Methylorubrum populi: one gene and its partner. The protein of the gene in region 1 interacts with the protein of each later gene in a pairwise test. Links are inferred from orthologs where the notes say so. Each region holds a gene or a part of one and is shown on either strand. Other genes may lie near its edges.

Evidence for each region. Proteins that work in one complex are often made in the same cells at the same time.
Region 2: the proteins of lpdA (region 1) and MPPM_RS01845 interact in binary tests that used the Escherichia coli proteins (3 or more experiments, as listed by UniProt). The link is inferred for Methylorubrum populi from one-to-one orthologs.

Annotation. Positions count from the first base shown.
Region 1 is NZ_AP014809.1:1,821,879-1,824,949, forward strand. The notes cover bases 10-3,009. They hold lpdA (dihydrolipoyl dehydrogenase), read right to left. Parts: upstream 2,212-3,009; coding sequence 808-2,211; downstream 10-807. Other genes in these bases: MPPM_RS08395 (hybrid sensor histidine kinase/response regulator), read right to left, coding at 10-574; MPPM_RS08405 (DUF4241 domain-containing protein), read right to left, coding at 2,208-3,009. In the rest of the region: more of MPPM_RS08395, read right to left, coding at 1-9; more of MPPM_RS08405, read right to left, coding at 3,010-3,071. UniProt on the Escherichia coli protein: Lipoamide dehydrogenase is a component of the glycine cleavage system as well as of the alpha-ketoacid dehydrogenase complexes.
Region 2 is NZ_AP014809.1:408,751-411,911, reverse strand. Bases 1-3,090 are described here. They hold MPPM_RS01845 (ATP-dependent helicase), read right to left. Parts: upstream 2,693-3,090; coding sequence 308-2,692; downstream 1-307. Other genes in these bases: MPPM_RS01840 (hypothetical protein), read left to right, coding at 2,691-3,059. UniProt on the Escherichia coli protein: A helicase with DNA-dependent ATPase activity. Unwinds DNA duplexes with 3'-5' polarity. Translocates on single-stranded DNA with 3'-5' polarity. Initiates unwinding more efficiently from a nicked substrate than double-stranded DNA.

The DNA of each region.
Region 1 (3,071 bases):
GCGCCAGCATCACCTCGTTATGGCCCGAGACGACCTGCAGCAGGTTGTTGAAGTCGTGGGCGATGCCGCCGGTGAGCTGCCCGAGGCTCTCCATCTTCTGGGCTTGGTGCAGTGATTCCTCGGCGTCGCGGCGGCGCGACACGTCGAGCTGCGAGCCGAAGAAGTAGACGAGGTCACCGGAGCGGTTGAAGACCGGGCTGACGAACAGCGCGTTCCAGAACGAGGAGCCGTCCTTGCGGTAGTTCAGCACCTCGGTGGCGAATTCCCGGTGTTCCCGGATCGCGTCGCGCACCTCGGCGATGGTGTCGCAGTCGGTCTCCGGTCCCTGCAGGAAGCGGCAATTGTTCCCGATCAGTTCATCGACCGAGTAGCCGGTCATACGGATGAAGGCGCGGTTGGCGAAGATGATCGGGTTGTCCGGCTGGCGCGGATCAGTAACGATCATCGGCATGCGGGTCCGCTCGACGGCCGCAAAGAAGATGTCGTGGTGTTGATCGATGACGCCCGCAGCACCGCTGCCGCTGACAGGGGTATTCGAGCCGGGAGCGCTCGGCTTCTCGGGTGACGAGGGCATCAAAACTTCCCAGCGGGTACGACCCACTGGGCCGGATTGCGCCTAACAATCCGATGTTATGCGTCACCGTTCCATAGCGGACGCGGCGGGTTGAACACTTCGTGAACGACACAAGGTCGCAGATCGGCGGTCAATTCTGTCTTGCCATTCGGTCCTGCCATGCCGTCTTGCGAGGCGGTCGGACGCGCCCGAGGCCGAGGCGGACCCGGCAGCGCCGGGCCCGCAAGGCAGGTTCAGACGTGGATCGCGCGCTTGTCGACGGCGAGCGCGGCTTCCTTGACCGCCTCCGTCAGCGTCGGGTGGGCGTGGCAGGTGCGGGCGATGTCCTCGGAAGACGCCGCGAACTCCATCGCCACGGCGACCTCGGCGATGAGGTTGCCGGCATCCGCGCCGACGATGTGCACGCCGAGCACCCGATCCGTCTGCGCATCCGCCAGGATCTTCACGAAGCCGTCGGTGGTGCCGTTGGCCTTGGCCCGGCCGTTGGCGGTGAAGGGGAACTTGCCGACATTGTAGGCGATGCCGTCCTTCTTCAGCTCCTCCTCGGTCTTGCCGACCGAGGCGACCTCCGGGAAGGTGTAGACGACGTTCGGGATCACGCCGTAATTCACGTGACCCGCCTGCCCGGCCAGGATCTCGGCGACGGCCACGCCCTCGTCCTCCGCCTTGTGGGCCAGCATCGGCCCGGCGATCACGTCGCCGATGGCGTAGATGCCGGTGACGTTGGTGGCGTAGTGGCTGTCGGTCTCGATGCGACCCTTGTTGTCGGTGGCGATGCCCACCGTCTCCAGCCCGAGCCCCTCCGTGTAGGGCACCCGGCCGATGGCCACGAGCACGACGTCGGCCTCGATCTTTTCCGGCTCGCCGCCCTGGGCCGGCTCGACGGTGACGGTCGCGCCGCCCTTCTTGTTGACCTCGACGCCGGTGACCTTGGTCGAGAGCTTGAAGACCATGCCCTGCTTGGCCAGGATGCGCTGGAACTGCTTGCCGACCTCGCCGTCCATGCCCGGCAGCACCCGGTCGAGATACTCGATCACCGTCACCTCGGCGCCGAGCCGGCGCCAGACCGAGCCGAGTTCGAGCCCGATCACGCCCGCGCCGATCACCACGAGCCGCTTCGGCACCTCAGCGAGTTCGAGGGCGCCGGTGGAGGAGACCACCGTCTTCTCGTCGATCTCGACGCCGGGCAGCCGCGTGACGTCGGAGCCGGTGGCGATGACGATGTTCTTGGTCTCCAGCATCTGGTTGCCGCCGTCGTCCGAGATCACCTCGACGCGGCCGGCGCCCGCGATGCGGCCGCGGCCGTGATAGGTATCGACCTTGTTCTTCTTGAGCAGGAACTCGACGCCCTTGGTGTTGCCGTCAACGCCGCCCTGCTTGAACGCCTGCATCTTCTTCAGGTCGAGCTTGGGCGTGCCGACGTCGATGCCCAATTCCGAAAAGTGCTTGTTGGCCTCTTCGAAGGCTTCCGAGGCGTGCAGCAGCGCTTTCGAGGGGATGCAGCCGACATTGAGGCAGGTGCCGCCGTGGGTCGCCCGCTTCTCGACCACGGCGGTCTTCAGCCCGAGCTGGGCCGCCCGGATGGCGCAGACATAGCCGCCGGGGCCGGTGCCGATGACGATGAGATCGTAGCTCATGGTTGGGTCTGTCCTCGTGATGGCGTGTCGGGTGAGCCGGTGCGCTCCCAGGCCGCGATGACGGCGAGGAGTTGCGGCGACCGGGGTGCGGTGAGGTCGCGGGCGTAGGCGGGATAGGTCTTCCGCTCGTCGCCGATCTGCAGGTAGGGCGGCATCAGGGTCGGTGCGCCGTGCCGGACGAGGCGTTCGAGCGCCTCCGGCTTGTCGAGGCGGATCGCCTCGAAGGTGAAGGTGCCTTCCGCCTCTTCGATCGGCGTCTCGGGGACGATCCGGCCCGCGTCGAGCAGCGCCGAGACGGTGGCGAGATCGTCGGCCTTCAGCGCCGCGTAGCCCCGCTCGCTGTCGCGGCGCTGCTCCGGGCTCAGCGCGGCCAGGGCCGCGGCGACCGCGATGTGCCGCGGATCGCGCCCATCGCCGTTCTCGATGATGCCGAAATCCGTGACGAGCCGCAGCGGCCGCCCGGCCACGTCGAGACCCCAGTACGAGGCGTAGACGCCGTCGCCCCAGCCGCTGGAGAAGACCGCGATCCGCGCCGGATCATCCGGCAGCGGCCGGTGCATGACCCAATTCAGGTTCGAGTCCTTCAAGTCGTCCGCGAGCACGTCGTCGTAGTAGTTGCTGTAGCCGCTCCGCTTCTGCTCCTGCGCGTCGCGGCGCTCCATCGCGGCGCGCGCGGCCGGGTCCATGAAGCAGCCGAGACCGGCATCGACGGGATAGCCGAAGATCTCGCCCGCCTTCAGGGTGGCGACGTCCTGGCCCGGCACGAGGGCGAGTTCCCAGCGCGCCGGCGTGCCGTCGGCGAAGCGAAGCTCGGCCAGGGCGACGCGGTGCTGCGCGCGGTAGAGCGTGACGGGATAGTC
Region 2 (3,161 bases), 1.4 Mb from region 1 along the record:
TTCTCCCTTGATTCGGCGAAGACATCGCCGATCTTCGTTCATCTGTACGCAAGAGCAAAGCCAAACCCGGTGAGTCGGTTCCACGGCTCGACGCGAAGGCTGTGGAACGCGGCTTTACGGCAACGCTTCGCCCGCCCTGCGAGGGTTGCAAGCGCGGGCGACGGGGGCGTGACGGCTCTGCGAAGAAGCGATGACCCTGGCGCCTCTCGGCGCTGCCGGCGGATCGGGGCGATCCTGACCAAGGCCATCGGGGGCGTCGCCCTCCCGGGGCGGCGGCGCAGCCGGCGGAGGCCGCCGGCGGGACGCTTCAACCGGGCTGGAGGAAGCTGTCGAGCACCATCTTCCGACCGGCCTTGTCGAAGTCAACGGTGAGCTTGTTCCCGTCGATGCCGGCGACCGTGCCGGGGCCGAACTTGGTGTGGAAGACCCGGGCCCCGTGCTCGAAGGCGGCCGGTGCGCCGGTCGATTTGGCGATCAACTCGCCCTCGATCTCGCGCGGGCCGCTCGTGCGGCCGCCACCGCGGCCGTTGCCGAATCCCCCGCCGAAGCCGCCCGCGGTGTTCGCCTGCGCCCGCTGCCAGCCCGGCGTGCCGTAGGAAGAGCCGAACGGGGCCGGGTTGCGGTCGAAGCGCGAGGCGCCGGCCGAGAAATGCGCGGGCGCTTCGACCACGTCCACGGCCTGCGGCGGCAGTTCGTCGATGAAGCGCGAGGGGATGGTCGAGGACCACAGGCCGTGGATGCGCCGGTTGACCGCAAACGACAGCTTGGCGCGCTTGCGGGCCCGGGTGAGCCCGACATGGGCGAGGCGCCGTTCCTCCTCCAGGCCGGCCCGCCCGCTCTCGTCGATGGCGCGCTGGTTCGGGAACAGGCCGTCCTCCCAGCCGGGTAGGAACACCGTGTCGAATTCGAGTCCCTTGGCCGCATGCAGCGTCATCAGCGAGACGCGGTCGGCCCCTTCCGCCTCGGAGGCCTCCATCACGAGGGAGACGTGTTCGAGGAAGGCGGCCATGTCCGGGAATTCTTCCATCGAGCGGACGAATTCCTTGAGGTTTTCGAGCCGCCCGGCGGCGTCGGCCGAACGGTCCTTCTGCCACATCTCGGTGTAGCCGGATTCCTCCAAGATGGTCTGTGCGACCTCGGGATGCGGCTTGGTCTCGACCAGACGGATCCAGCGCGAAAAGCTCTCGACGAGGCCGCGCAGCATCGAGCGGGCGCGGGGCTTCAGCTCGTCGGTTTCGATCAGCTTCCTCGCCGCGGCGAGCAGAGGAATCCGGTCGGCGCGGGCGTAGGCGTGAAGGGTCTGCAGCGTCGCGTCGCCGAGGCCGCGCTTGGGCGTGTTGAAGATGCGCTCGAAGGCGAGGTCGTCGGCGCCGTTCATCGTCACGCGCAGATAGGCCAGCGCATCGCGGATCTCGGCGCGTTCGTAGAAGCGCGGGCCGCCGATGACCCGGTAGGGCAGGCCGACCTGCACGAAGCGGTCCTCGATCTCGCGCATCTGCGCCGAGATCCGCACCAGCACGGCGATCTCGGAGAGCGGGTGCCCCTTGCGCTGGAGCGACTCGATCGACTCGGCGACCTGTCGTGCCTCTTCTTCCGAATCCCACGCGCCGGTCACGGTGACCGGCTCGCCCGCCTCGTCTTCCGTGCGGAGCGTCTTGCCGAGCCGGCCTTCGTTCTTGGCGATGAGGCCGGAGGCGGCGGCGAGGATGTGGCCGGTCGAGCGGTAATTGCGCTCCAGCCGCACCACGGTGGCGCCGGGGAAGTCGTGCTCGAAGCGCAGGATGTTGTCGACCTCGGCGCCGCGCCAGCCGTAGATCGACTGGTCGTCGTCGCCGACGCAGGCGACGTTTTTTCGGAGTTGCGCGAGCAGGCGCAGCCAGAGGTACTGCGCCACGTTGGTGTCCTGATACTCATCGACCAGGATATATTTGAAACGGTCCTGGTAATTCCTCAGGATGTCCGGGTTCTCGCGCCAGAGCTTGAGGCACAGCAGCAGCAGGTCGCCGAAATCGACCGCGTTGAGGGTGGCGAGCCGGGCCTGATAGGCGGCGTAGAGCTGGCCGCCCTTGCCGAAGGCGAAGGCCTGCGCCTCGCCCGGGGGCACCTGCTCGGGCCCGAGACCCCGGTTCTTCCAGCCGTCGATGGTGTGGGCGAGCGAGCGCGCCGGCCAGCGCTTCTCGTCGATGTTCTGGTCGGCGATGACCTGCTTCATCAGGCGCAGCTGGTCGTCGGTGCCGAGGATCGTGAAATCGGATCTGAGCCCGACCAGTTCGGCGTGGCGGCGCAGGATCTTGGTGCCGATGGCGTGAAAGGTGCCGAGCCAGGGCATGCCTTCGCCCGCCGGGCCGATCAACTGCCCGATGCGGTGCTTCATCTCCCGCGCGGCCTTGTTGGTGAAGGTCACCGAGAGGATGTCGTAGGGCCGGGCCTTGCCGGTCGCGATGAGGTGGGCAATGCGCGTCGTCAGTACCCGCGTCTTGCCGGTGCCGGCACCGGCGAGCACGAGCACCGGGCCTTCCGTCGCCTCCACGGCACGCCGCTGCTCCGGGTTGAGGCCGGTGAGATAAGATGCGCCCTCGGGCCGCAGGGCGGCCATGGCACGGGCGGCGATGGAGGTCGGAGCCGACGGCGCATCGTCGTCGGACGGGCGCGGCCGGAACGCGCCGGGCGCGTCGTTGGGCTCTTGCATCATGCGCGCTTCCCTGGACCAAAAGGCGAACGCCGTCGAGACCCGATCCGGAACCGGCGCCCCTCCTCACGCGTCACTCCCGAAACCCGAAGCCGACACCGATGAAGGAAACGAGGCCATGCGCGCCCCGTCGCTCGCCGTTCTGACCCTGCTCGCAGCCCTTGCGCCGGTCGTCACGCCGGCGCTCGCGCAGAGCCCCGGAAACCGGGGCGCGACGAGCCGGCAGAACGAAGCGTTCGAGTACCGCAACCAGAACCGTAACTTCGAACAGCGCCAGACCTTGGAGAACAGCGCGATCCGCAATCAGATCCAACGGGCGCCCCTCAACGTTCCGCCTCCGGCCGGGCCATCCTTCGGCATCCGGCGCTGACGGCCGTCACAAGCTTGAGTGTGAGGTGCGGGCGGCCCGTCCCCTGTGCTATGGCCGCAGGAACGGGTGCGCGCGTGCTCACGGGAGGCTTCGGCCCTTCGA